DNA from 4 places in the Janthinobacterium sp. PSPC3-1 genome. Region 2 is predicted to be linked to each of the others. Evidence: predicted binding sites of a transcription regulator. Region 2 holds the regulator's gene; each other region holds the start of a gene.
The links. Region 2 encodes sigma-54, which starts transcription at its own class of promoters, with help from an activator protein. Its sites were predicted from a motif close to TGGCANGNAANCTGCTTT; they were not measured.
Positions count from the first base shown of each region.

Region 1: the regulator sigma-54 is predicted to act here: its motif matches at 1,211-1,228, upstream of ACP7B7_RS25265 (TorF family putative porin).
Region 3: the regulator sigma-54 is predicted to act here: its motif matches at 1,523-1,540, upstream of ACP7B7_RS18605 (circularly permuted type 2 ATP-grasp protein).
Region 4: the regulator sigma-54 is predicted to act here: its motif matches at 2,303-2,320, upstream of ACP7B7_RS14095 (EDSAP-1 family PEP-CTERM protein).

Region 1 is NZ_JAFCTQ010000033.1:58,757-62,022, reverse strand. Features, by position in the region: gene ACP7B7_RS25275 (YifB family Mg chelatase-like AAA ATPase) at 1-676, opposite strand, end outside; gene ACP7B7_RS25270 (accessory factor UbiK family protein) at 771-1,040, opposite strand; gene ACP7B7_RS25265 (TorF family putative porin) at 1,360-2,076, shown strand; gene ACP7B7_RS25260 (P-II family nitrogen regulator) at 2,088-2,426, shown strand; gene ACP7B7_RS25255 (ammonium transporter) at 2,438-3,266, shown strand, end outside.
Region 2 is NZ_JAFCTQ010000002.1:271,198-274,463, reverse strand. Features, by position in the region: gene lptB (LPS export ABC transporter ATP-binding protein) at 1-645, shown strand, start outside; gene ACP7B7_RS03430 (RNA polymerase factor sigma-54) at 650-2,128, shown strand; gene hpf (ribosome hibernation-promoting factor, HPF/YfiA family) at 2,197-2,556, shown strand; gene rapZ (RNase adapter RapZ) at 2,638-3,266, opposite strand, start outside.
Region 3 is NZ_JAFCTQ010000018.1:28,843-32,108, reverse strand. Features, by position in the region: gene ACP7B7_RS18610 (alpha-E domain-containing protein) at 1-43, opposite strand, end outside; gene ACP7B7_RS18605 (circularly permuted type 2 ATP-grasp protein) at 43-1,485, opposite strand; gene ACP7B7_RS18600 (sensor histidine kinase) at 1,653-2,798, opposite strand; gene ACP7B7_RS18595 (hypothetical protein) at 2,872-3,266, opposite strand, start outside.
Region 4 is NZ_JAFCTQ010000011.1:117,286-120,551, reverse strand. Features, by position in the region: gene ACP7B7_RS14105 (type II secretion system F family protein) at 1-291, shown strand, start outside; gene ACP7B7_RS14100 (LytR C-terminal domain-containing protein) at 302-1,237, shown strand; gene ACP7B7_RS14095 (EDSAP-1 family PEP-CTERM protein) at 1,242-2,228, opposite strand; gene ACP7B7_RS14090 (hypothetical protein) at 2,418-2,717, shown strand; gene acpA (acid phosphatase) at 2,721-3,266, opposite strand, start outside.

The sequences.
Region 1 (3,266 bases), on a different contig from region 2:
GCGGGCCCACCATCAACAGGCTGTGACCGCCGGCGGCCGCCACCTCCAGCGCCCGCCGCGCATGGTGCTGGCCTTGTACCTCGGCAAAGTCGGGATAGGAAAAATGTGGCGCCAGCAAGGTCGGCTGGTGCCGCTGCAGGGCGGTGCGCTGGTCGCGCGCGGCGAAATGGGCGCACACTTCGAGCAGGCTGTGCGCCGGATAAATGCTGGCGTTCGGCACCAGCGCCGCTTCGTCGGCATTTGCGTGCGGCAAAATGAAGGCGCGCGGCGCGCCACTCTTGCCGCGCTGCATGGCAAACGTCATCGCCAGCGCGCCACGGATGGGCCGCAACTGTCCCGACAGCGACAGCTCGCCGGCAAATTCATATTCATGTAATTGTTCGGCGGGCAGCTGGCCCGAAGCGGCCAGGATGCCCAGCGCGATTGGCAGGTCGAAGCGCCCCGATTCTTTCGGCAGGTCGGCTGGTGCCAGGTTGGCCGTGATGCGCCGGGCTGGCATCTCGAAGCCGCAATTTTGCAGCGCCGCACGCACGCGGTCGCGCGACTCCTTGACCTCGGTATCGGGCAGGCCCACGATGGTAAACGAAGGCAGGCCGTTGGCGAGGTGTACCTCGACATTGACCTCGGGTGCTTCCATGCCAGCCAGTGCGCGGCTTTTCAAGACTGCCAGGCTCATGCCATCTCCCTGCACCGCGGTGCGCGGGCAGGATCAGTCTAGTGCTTGCCCTGGCGTGGCGCTTGACGTTCGCCAGTACTGGTGCTTTGCTGCTTTACAGCGCCTTGCTGACATTGACTGTCTTGCTGTCGTTCAGGCGTGCTTCGAGTTCGATCACGCGCAGTTCCAGCGCATCGAGTTTGGCGCGCGTCTTGGCCAGCACTTGCGCCTGGATATCGAATTCCTCGCGCGTGACCAGATCCAGGCGGGCGAAGCCCTGGGTCATCATCGACTTCACATTCTTCTCGATATCCTTGGCCGGCGAATTTTCGATAGCCTGGTGGATCTTGCCCTGCAAATCGTTAAAGAAAGTATTCATGTCCATGGTATGTCCTTAGTGGTGCTGCACGTGCGTCGCACCATTGCGGTGCACGTCAGCTTTAATGTGGTGCGAAAGTGGGCGGTTCAACAAGATTCCTCAGCTAGGTTGCGTATTTCCAGGGGCTTGCAAGGTATGTATGGACGGAAATGCAGCTGTCAAGGTGGCAATGAAGCTGGCACGCATTCTGCTAAAGAGTTAATGAACGCTTTGTGATCGCCAGACCAGATTTTAAACCTCAACCGCTTTAAAAGTTCAATAAAAGGGAATCGCCATGAAGAATCTGTCCAAGAGCATGACTGTAGCAGCTACGCTGGCATTTGCCATGTCCGCCATGTGTGGCACTGCCATGGCGCAGGAAGCGGCCGCGGCTCCAGCCGCAGCCGAGGCAGTACCTGACAATGTGGTGGCGTACAACGTTGCCCTGACCACCGACTACCGCTATCGTGGCGTGTCGCAAACGCGTTTGAAACCGGCCATCAGCGGCGGTGCCGACTACACGCACAATCCGACCGGTCTGTACGTTGGTACCTGGCTGTCGAGCATCAAGTGGATCAAGGACGGTGGTGGTGACACGAATATCGAATGGGATGTCTACGGCGGCAAGCGCGGTGATATCACCGATGGCGTCAGCTACGATGTGGGCGGCCTGTATTATTTCTACCCGTCGAATGGCCTGAGCACCAACGCCAACACTTTCGAGCTGTATGGCCAGGTCGGTTTTGGCCCGGTCTACATCAAGTACTCGCACTCGACCACCAATCTGTTCGGCGTGGCTGACAGCAAGAACAGCGGTTACCTCGACGTCGGCGCCAATGTCGAAGTGCATGACGGCTACATGTTGAATCTGCATGCAGGACGTCAGAAGGTGGAGCATAACAATTCCCTCAGCTATAACGATTTCAAGATCGGCGTGACGAAAGACTTCGGCGTGGCCACCGTGTCGCTGGCAGCCGTCAAGGCGAATATCGAATCGTTCGCGCCGAATGGCAAGAACCTGGCCAAAACCGGCCTGGTATTGTCTGTTTCCAAAACTTTTTAAGCGAGATTGCCATGAAAATGATTACCGCGATCATCAAGCCCTTCAAGCTGGACGAAGTGCGTGAAGCCTTGTCGGCTATTAATGTGCAAGGCATTACCGTCACGGAAGTGAAGGGTTTTGGCCGTCAGAAAGGTCACACGGAACTGTACCGTGGCGCCGAGTACGTGGTCGATTTCCTGCCAAAAACCAAGATCGAAGCGGCCGTCGATGACGCCATCGTCGACCAGGCCATCGAAGCGATCGAAGGTGCCGCGCGTACCGGTAAAATCGGCGATGGCAAGATTTTCGTGACCACTCTGGAACAAGTCATCCGAATCCGTACCGGTGAAACCGGCAACGAAGCGCTCTAAGGGGAATATTGATGCGTAAAAATATAACAAAATTGCTAGCTGGGGTAGCCTGTCTGTTTGCATTTGGCGTCTCCGCGCCAAGCTTTGCCGATGCACCTGCAAAAACCGAACCGGTGGCCGCTGCCACCACCGCTGCCGTGGCGACACCGGAAGTGGCGCCATTGGCCGTTCCGCCAGCTGCGGCGCCTGCCCCGGCCGCCGCCACAGCCGCTGCCCCGGCACCCGCCGCCGCGCCCGCCGCCGCACCGGTGCCGAATAAAGGCGATACCGGTTTCATGATGGTCTGCGCCATCCTGGTGATCCTGATGACGATTCCTGGCCTGGCCCTGTTCTACGGCGGCCTGGTACGTTCCAAGAACATGCTGTCGGTCCTGATGCAGGTATTCGTGGTGTTTGCTCTGGTGGTGGTGTTGTGGTGCATCTATGGCTACTCGCTGGCCTTTACCGAAGGCAACGCGTTCTTCGGCACCTTTGCGCGCGCCTTCCTGAACGGCATCTGGGATCCCGCTACCAGCACCTTCGCCGTTGCCGCCACCTTCAGCAAGGGCGTGGTCATCCCCGAGTTCGTCTTCGTCGCCTTCCAGGGCACGTTTGCAGCGATTACCTGCGCACTGATCGTCGGCGCCTTTGCCGAGCGCGCCAAGTTTTCCGCCGTGCTGGCTTTTGTAGTGCTGTGGTTCACCTTTGCCTACCTGCCAGCGGCCCACATGGTGTGGTTCTGGACCGGTCCTGACATGATCACCGACGCCGCTTCGGTGGCTGTCGAAGCCGCCAAGGCAGGCTGGATCTATCAAAAAGGCGCGCTGGACTTCGCCGGCGGCACCGTGGTGCACATCAACG
Region 2 (3,266 bases):
GTGGGCCTGCTGGGTCCGAACGGCGCCGGCAAGACCACCTCGTTCTACATGATCGTCGGCCTGGTGCCGTCCGATGGCGGCACCATCGATATCAGCGGCGTCGACATTTCCAGCCTGCCGATCCACCGCCGCGCGCAGATGGGCCTGTCCTACCTGCCGCAGGAAGCGTCGGTGTTTCGCAAGCTGACGGTGGAAGACAATATCCGCGCCGTGCTGGAAATCCAGACAGTCGACGGCCGGCCCCTGAAAAAGGCCGAAATCGAAGAACGCCTCGACAAACTGCTGGCCGACTTGCAAATTGAAAAGCTGCGCGAAAACCAGGCGCTGTCGCTGTCGGGCGGCGAGCGGCGCCGCGTGGAAATCGCCCGCGCGCTGGCCACCGACCCGCGTTTCGTGCTGCTCGACGAACCGTTCGCCGGCGTCGATCCGATCGCCGTGATCGAAATCCAGCGCATCGTGCGGTTTTTGAAGGAACGCAATATCGGCGTGCTGATCACCGACCATAATGTGCGCGAAACGCTGGGCATCTGCGACCGCGCCTACATCATCAACCAGGGCTCGGTGCTGGCGTCGGGCCGGCCCGACGACATCATCGCCAACGAGTCGGTACGCCGGGTGTATCTGGGCGAACACTTCCGCATGTAAGCCAATGAAACAATCCCTGCAACTGCGCACCTCGCAGCACCTGGCACTGACGCCGCAATTACAGCAATCGATACGCCTGCTGCAACTGTCCACGCTGGAATTGCACCAGGAGCTGGAGCAATTGCTGACCGATAATCCCTTGCTGGAACGGCTCGACGATCCGCTCGACCGCTCGCTGCGCCTGCTGTCCGATGGCGCCCTGAGTTCGACCGCCGCCCCCGGCGAAGCGCCACCGGCGCCGCCGGGCCAGGAAGCGCCGGCGCCAGCCGCCGAAGCGGAGTCGTTTGACGGCGATGGCGGCGAGAGCACGGCCGCGTCCGAGGGCGGCGACAGCGACTGGAACGAGGCCAGCCGCGGCAAGGCGCCCGATGACGAGGATTCCCGTCCGCAACTGGAGGCCCATCACTGCACCTTGCGCGAACACCTGATGGAACAGATGCGCGTGACCGTGCTGGAGCTGCGCGACCGCGCGCTGGTGGAATTGATCATCGATGCGCTCGACGACAATGGCTACCTGGAAGAGCCGCTCGACGATATCCTGGCGCGCCTGCCGGAAGAACTGGAAGTCGATGCGGATGAGCTGCGCACGGCGCTGTCGCTGCTGCAAAGTTTCGACCCGGCCGGCGTGGGTGCGCGCAATGCGTCCGAATGCCTGGCGCTGCAGATCAAACGCTTGCCGCAGGTGGCGCTGGTGACGCGGCGCATGGCCTTGAACATCGTCGAGAAACACCTGACCTGGTTCGCCCAGCGCGACTTCAACAAGCTCAAGAAAGCCCTCGACTGCGACGATGAAGACTTGCGCGAAGCACAGACCGTGATTCGCTTGTGCAACCCGCATCCGGGCGCCGTGTTCGCTTCCGACGTGTCCGATTACGTGGTGCCGGACGTGGTGGTCAAGCGGGCCCGCAATGGCTGGCAGGTATCGCTCAACAATGACGTCATGCCGCGCCTGCGCGTGAACGCCATGTACGCCAACCTGCTCAAGCAGGGCAAGGGCGAAGGCGGCATGGGTGCGCAGTTGCAGGAAGCCAAGTGGCTGATCAAGAACATGCGCCAGCGCTTCGACACCATCCTGCGCGTGGCGCAGGCGATCGTGGAACGGCAAAAGGATTTTTTCTCGCACGGCGCAGTTGCCATGCGGCCACTTGTGCTTCGCGAAATAGCTGATACACTGGGTTTACACGAGAGTACTATCTCGCGGGTAACAACCCAAAAGTACATGCTGACCCCGCATGGAATGTTTGAGTTGAAGTATTTCTTTGGCAGCCACGTCGCCACCGAAGCAGGAGGGGAGGCGTCATCGACGGCGATACGGGCCTTGATCGTGCAATTGACAGGAGCAGAGAACCCTAAAAATCCTTTATCCGACAGTAAGATTGCGGACATGCTGGGGGAACAAGGCATGGTGATTGCGCGACGTACTGTTGCCAAATACCGGGAAGCGTTGAAAATTCCGCCAGTGAGTCTGCGTAAGTCTTTGTAGTTTTTTCGGTTCCTCTGCGGGCCGGAACGATGGACACCGCACGAACCCGATCATCTTTAGGAGTGTGTATGAATCTCACCATCAGCGGACATCATCTCGAAGTGACACCAGCCATCCGTGAATACGTACAAACCAAACTGGAGCGCGTGAAACGCCATTTCGATCACGTTATCGATATTGCCGTGATTCTGACCGTCGACAACCTCAAAGAGAAAGAAAAACGCCAGAAGGCCGAAGTGAATCTGCGACTGAGCGGCAAGACCGTCTACGTGGAAAGCCTGGCGCAAGACCTGTATGCCGCGATCGACAGCCTGATCGACAAGCTGGACCGGCAAGTGATGAAGTACAAAACCAAAGTGCAAGGGCACGGTAAAGAGGCGATCAAGCATCTGCCAGACAACACTCCTGAAGAAGCCGCCGCCGTCTAGGCCTGCCGCTCCAGATTGTTGTGATCAACTAAGGGCGCGCTGTTTTATCTTCGCGCCCTTTTTTGCGCCCATTTTTCCGGCTCAGTTACGCTCGCGGTGGCGCAGCACGACCCGTTCGCGGTCGGCAAAATACTGCGCCAGGTGTTCCGCCATATACACCGAACGGTGCTGGCCACCCGTGCAGCCGAGTGCGACCGTCAGATAGCTGCGGTTGTCGGACTTGAACGACGGCAGCCACTTTTCCACGAAATCGCGGATATCCGCAAACAGTTCCAGCGCGCTGGGCTGGGCGTCCAGAAAAGCGATCACGGGCGCATCGCGGCCATCGAGCGGCCGCAACGCCAGGTCGTAATACGGATTGGGCAGGGCCCGCACGTCGAACACGAAATCGGCATCCAGCGGCACGCCCAGCTTGAAGGCGAACGACTCGAAGAACAGGGTCAGCGGCGCGCGTTCGGAGGCGACGATATCCTTGACCCAGGCGCGCAGCTTGTTGGCGCTCAGTTCCGAAGTATCGATCACATGGCCCAGTTGCTGGATCGCCGACAGCCGCTCGCGCTCCTCCGAAATGCATTCGATCAGCGTGCGGCGGCTGGCCGGATTCTCACCTGGAAGCAACTCATGCGACAAAGGATGGCTGCGCCGCGTTTCCGAAAAGCGCGCCACCAGCGAGTGCGTGGTGGCGGTCAGAAACAGCACCTTGACATCAT
Region 3 (3,266 bases), on a different contig from region 2:
AGCGGGCCATCCAGAACAGGTGATCGGCGGTGCGGCTCAGCATTATTTGTCTCCAGCGAAAGATTTTTCCAGTACCCAGGTATCCTTGGTGCCACCCCCTTGCGAGGAATTGACCACCAGCGAGCCTTCGCCCAGCGCCACGCGGGTCAGCCCGCCCGGCACCATCGAGATGGTCTTGCCCGACAACACGAAGGGGCGCAGATCGATATGGCGCGGCGCGATGCCCGATTCCACATAGGTGGGGCAGGCCGACAGGGCCAGCGTGGGCTGGGCAATATAGCCGCTGGGGTTGGCCAGCAGGCGCTGGCGGAAATCCTCGATCTGCGCAGTGGTCGAGGCCGGCCCCACCAGCATGCCGTAGCCGCCGGCGCCGTGCACTTCCTTGACCACCAGCTTGGGCAGGTTGGCCAGCACGTAGCTGAGGTCGGCCGATTTGCGGCACTGGTAGGTCGGCACGTTGTTGAGGATCGGTTCTTCCGACAGGTAGAACTTGATCATGTCGGGCACGAACGGGTAGATCGACTTGTCGTCGGCCACGCCGGTGCCGATCGCGTTGGCCAGGGTGACCCTGCCGGCGCGGTACACCGACAGCAGGCCAGGCACGCCCAGCGAGGAGTCCGAGCGGAAGGCCAGCGGATCGAGGAAATCGTCGTCGACGCGGCGGTAGATCACGTCCACCCGTTTCGGTCCGCGCGTGGTGCGCATGTAGACCGAATTGTCGTTGACGAACAGATCCTTGCCTTCGACCAGCTCCACGCCCATCTGCTGGGCCAGGAAGGCATGTTCGAAATAGGCCGAGTTGTACATGCCCGGCGTCATCACCACCACGGTCGGGTCGTCGACGCCCATCGGCGCCACCGAACGCAGGTTGTCGAGCAGCATGTCCGGGTAATGGTCGACCGGGGCGATGCGATTGCGCGCGAACAGTTCCGGGAACAGCCGCATCATCATCTTGCGGTCTTCCAGCATATAGGACACACCGGACGGCACGCGCAGATTGTCTTCCAGCACATAGAATTCGCCCTGGCCGGCGCGCACGATATCGACGCCGGCGATATGCGCATAGATATCGGAGGCGACCGAGATGCCCTGCATTTCCGGGCGATATTGGGCGTTCTTGTAGATCTGCTCGGCGGGGACGATGCCAGCCTTGATGATGTTCTGCTCATGATAGATATCATGGATGAACATGTTCAGGGCCTTGACCCGCTGCACCAGGCCGGTTTGCATCTGCGCCCATTCGTCGGCGGGAATAATCCGGGGAATCGTGTCGAACGGAATCAGGCGTTCCGTGCCGGCATCGTCGCCATACACGGCGAACGTGATGCCCACGCGGCGAAACGTCAGGTCGGCCTCGGCCCGCTTGCGGGCGATGGTCTCCGGCGATTGCTGCTCCAGCCATTGATGGAATTCACGATAATGTTCACGCACCTTGCTTTCGGTACCCAACGCATCTGCCGTCATTTCATTGAAAAAATTCGCCATATTATGATTTCCCCTAGAGCCTGGTTGTAACATTACCTCAGCACGAAGCGTGCCAGAGAGAATATGACAGAAAAGACCATTATTAATGCACCAATGTGTGCGCTGCACCGCATTGGTGCGCCGGGAATGGCGAGACGGGCGGTATTGGGGCTGCCGCAGGCCGGGAATCAGGCGGCCGGCTGGACGTAAGGACGGCAGTCGACGGGCAGGTCGAGGATGAAGGAAGTGCCGGTGGCGGGCGCGCTGTCGACGGCGACGCTGCCGCCATGGCTCTCGGCCACATTCTGCACATAAGGCAGGCCGATGCCCCAGCCCGGTGCGGGCGCGTGGTTGTCGCGCCGCAGATAATCGAAGATGCGCGTCATCTGCTCTTCGGCAATGGCCGGTCCGCTATTGTGTACGGTAACGATCACGCGCCCGTGCGCCTGCTCCAGCCGCAACTCGATGACGCCGTCATCGCCGTACTTGACGGCATTGCCGAGCAGGTTTTCCAGCGCGCGGCGCAGCGAATTTTCGCACCACCAGCCCATGACGCCCGTGCCCGTCACGCGGCATTTGCCCGGCTGCTGCAGATTGACCTGGCCGCAGACGGACTGCGCCAGCGGCAGCAGGTCGAATTGCGTCAGCACCAAGGGCAGTTGCTGGCCCCGGTGATAGCTGAGTGTGTCGAGCAATTCCTCGATCATGGTGTCGAGCCGCTTGCCATGGTCGACGATGCGCTGCGTCAGGTCCGCCACTTTTTCCGGCTCCAGCCCGGCCTGGCGTTGCAGCAATTGCGCGCTGATCAGTATCACCGACAGCGGGTTGCGCATGTCGTGCGACAGGCCGGCGGCGATGCGGCGCTGGAAACTGTCGTGCATGGCCGTGAATTCGCGTATCGCATCGCGGATGGCGATGTCGATCGAGGCGTGCAGGATGGCCCAGTCGCGGCGCCGCAAGGGCAGGCCTGCCGCCAGCGCCGCGTCGGCAAAGCAGTCGCGGAAGATCTGGTATTCCTGGATCACCTGTTCCGGGCCGTAGCTGGTCATGCGCGCCCGTTCATTGCCATGCACGGCGGGCACATTACTGTTGCTGGCGGCGGTCTGGCGCGGGTTGCCGGCTGACAGCGCCTCGGCCAGGTGGTCGAAAAAGGCCGGCAAGGTATCGATCAGTATCGGTGGCAGCAATTGCGCGGCGCCGCGCACGCTGGCGCGCACGCGATGTTCCCATTCGTGCAGCACGGCGTCGCGCAGGTCGGCAATGCGCTGCGTGCGCAGGCGCGAACGTGGATGTGGACGCGCGGCAGAGAAAACAGGATCGTGGGCAAGTGACAAGCTGGCTCCGCAAGGCTGCGCGCAGCGGTGCGGTCCGATGCGCGGCCCTCCAGTATCCTACAAATGCGCAGGCTTATTGGGCCGATGAAGGACTGCCGCGCTGCTGCATGATATCGATCAATTGTGCGATCGATTCCGACCAGGCGGCCAGCGAAAAGTTTTGCGGATCGTCGTGGCCGTTCGCATAACCTGTGTCGAGCACGGCATGGAAGGCGGGAATCAGCCAGCGTCCCTTGCGCACGCTGGCCGCGATATACAACAGGGCCAGCCGTTCGTACTGTGCCGGCGTAAAGCCGGGCTCGGGCGCCAGGCCGTCATTGCCGCGCCCGCCGGCCGGATCGGACTTGCGCGGCTGCACCAGTTCCACGTGCAGGAACAGGCCGGTCAGCGAAGGCTTGTTCTTTTCCAGCTTGCTGGCGAAATTGGCGACCTCAAAACCGTGCACGGTGACCGACTCGCCGAGCCGGT
Region 4 (3,266 bases), on a different contig from region 2:
GCGCTGCGCAACCTGGCGCTGCGCAGCGGCGTGGAAGACGTCGACGTGCTGGTGGCCATGCTGATCCAGTCCGAGCGCTTCGGCACCAGCATGGGCGATTCGCTGCGCGTGCATTCCGACAATCTGCGCGGCAAGCGCAGCCTGCTGGCCGAAGAGGCGGCCGCCAAGATCGCCCTCAAATTGTTGTTCCCGCTGATCTTCTGCGTGTTTCCCACCTTGATGCTGGTGCTGATGGGTCCTGCCGTGATCGAAGTCTACCGCGTGCTGGTGCCGGCCATGGCCAACCGATAAAAGGAGTCCCATGTCGATTACCCTGCCGCGCCTGGCCGTTGCCGGCGCTTGTATCTTGCTGGGCGCCTGCGCCAGCCCCGTCACCGATCCTGGCCCGGTCCCGGTCCCGGTCCCGGTCCCGGTCCCGGTCCCGGTCGCGTTTCCCGTTGATCCTGCCGAACGCAATGGCCAGGCCGTGCTGCATGCGCAGCGTGGCGAAGTGCGGCAGGCCATCGCCATCTGGGAGGCCCTGCTGGCCGGCGGCGCGCTGCGGGAGCCGCGCCATGCCTATCTGTTGCGCAACCTGGGTCATGCTTACAGGCTGGCAGGGCGCGATGCCGACGCCGTGACGGTGCTGGAAAAAGCCTGCCTGCTCGACCCGCGCAATGCGCTGGCCTGGCAACAGCTGGCGCAGGTGCTGGCCAGGCTGGGGCAGCACGAACGGGCGGCGCGCATGCAGGACCAGGCGCACAGCCTGCAGGCACGCGAGGTGCCGCGCGTCCGGGCCGAGGCCGAGGCCATGCCGGTGCCCGCGCCGGTGGCGCCGGTGATGGACCGCATCGACATTACGCAAAGTGCCGGCATGGCGGTGCTGCAGCGTGTGGCGGCGGCCAGCCCGCCGGACGCGCCGCGCCTGCGGCTGGAAATTCTCAATGGAAATGGCAAGCCGGGCATGGCGGCGGCGCTGGCGCGCAGCCTGGCCGGCAGTGACTTGCAGGTGGTTCGTACGGCTAACGCCTCGTCGTTCCGGGTGGCCCGCACGCGCGTGGAATACCGGCCGGCGCAGCGGCAGGCGGCGCGCCAGCTGGCCCGCCAGCTGGGCGGCAATATCGAATTCGCCGCCGCCGATTGCCCTGCCAGCGAACTGCGGCTGATCCTCGGGCGCGATATCGATCCGGCCGTGCTGCACCGCTACTATGTGCAGCAGCTGGAACTGGCGCGCCAGGCGCTGGCGCGGCTCGGGTAGTCCATTATGCAGTGCAAGCCTGGCGCCGGCGCGTGCTCGCCAGCGCCGCCAGGCCGATGCCCAGCAGCAGCAGGGTACCGGGCTCCGGGACTTGCTGCACCACGACGATATCGGTGCGGGTGGACTTGGAAAAGTTCAGGGTGTAGCTGCCGGCCGGCAAGGCAAAATTCGAGGTCAGCGAAAACAGCGCAAAGTCGTTAGTGAACGTGCGCGAGGTGCGCGGATCGTTGGTGCCCGCCGTCACGTTCATGCTGAACGGATCGAGGCTGCCGGTGGTGTGGTTGCCGTTCACGTCGCTGCCATTGTTGGCGTCGCCATCGGGCGCGAACTGGAACACGATGCCGTCGGCGTTGGCGCGCGCGGCGCAGCCGGCGGGGCTGCCGGCATTGCAGGAAATGCTGAAGATATCCATGATCGACACATTCGACTTGTCGCCCAGGGTCGTCACGCTGCTGCGCAGGTCGCGGCGCGCCATGAAACTGAAGGTGATGAAGCCGGCGCTCGACAAGGTCAGGTTGACCGAGCCCGTCAGCGTATCGCCCGCCGTCGACGAGGCGGCGCCCACCGTATCGCGCTGCGCTTCCGACACGGCCCGCATGGTGGCGCCGGCGGTGGTCAGCATATTGCCGAAGGAATGGGCGTCGCCGCGTGCAAACTCCAGCACCGTGCTGTGCGCATAGTTGTTTTGTGGCAGGCCGCTACAACCACCGCCGGCGCATACCTGCAGCACATCGGCATTGGCGGCGGGGCCGGTGTTGACGGCACGCGGATTGACGGCGGCGGCATTTTCAAAATACGTGCTGTCGCTGGCGTTGCGGTTGGCGCCCGTCAGCGACAGGGTGCCGGCGCTGGTGGTGATGCGGAAATTGTTGATATCGTTGACGGCCAGGCCATACGCGCCGGCCTGCGCCTGGCCGGCGGCCAGCAAACCGGCTGCGGCGAGCGCGGCGAACAGGCCTAGGGTTTTGCTTCGTGGGTGATCGACGTTCATCGCAGCCTCGTTATCATGGTCGGTTCAGTCGGGGACATTCAGAAGGGGTATCCGAGTGTCGCTGTCGACGTTGATAAGCAGCTTGCGTGCCAAACAAAAAAATCCAAGTCGAATCAAGGACTTGCGTAAAGCGAACTGAAGGGAAATGCGCTGACTGTAAGAAACACCGACACTGTGCAAAAATAGGCGATGGCAAACAAAACCCCCACCTTTCCCGGCGCGCGCACGGGCCGCGGCCAGGTCCTCGCCGTGCTGCTGTCGAACCGCGACCAGTCCGGCGCCGAACCCCTGCAGGGCCGCGTCTCGCTGGCCGCCATCGTCAAGGCATTGAAACGCAAATATCACTGGCCGATCGAGACGCACAGCTTTCCGGCCAATACGGCGGACGGCCGCGCCAGCTGGGCCACCGTCTACAGCCTGCCGGAAAAAGTGATCGCCGTCGCCCTGGCGGCCGGCGGCCAGGAATGGCTCGACAGCCGCAAGGGCTAGGTTTTACTCCTGCGGCAGCAAGGCCAGCGCCGCGCTGAAGTCGCCCATCGGCTTGCCGCCATTGGCGACCAGTGCCTTGTCGCGCGTGCTCAAGCCGTCAAGCACCGGCAGCGAGAAGCGGTGGGTAATCGCGCGCAGGATCGAGGCCGAGTCGTATTGCGTATGGTCGACCAGGCCCTTCTTCACGTACGGCGAGACCAAAATCGCCGGCACGCGCGTGCCGGGACCCCAGCGGTCGCCCTTCGGTGGCGCGGCATGGTCATAGAAGCCGCCGTTTTCATCGTAGGTGACGATCACCAGCATGTTCTTCCACTGCGGGCTCTTTTTCAACTGCGCGATGACGCTGGCGATATGCGCGTCGCCATCGGCCACGCTGGCGTAACCGGCGTGCTGGTTCAAATTGCCCTGCGGCTTGTAGAAGGTCACCGGCGGCAGCTTGCCGGCGGCCGCATCCGTCATGAACTGGCTGTCGAAATCGCGCAAGTGGGCAGCGCGGTAGGCGGGCGCCTTGACCGGGTCCATGCTGGCGAAATAATTGAACGGCTGGTG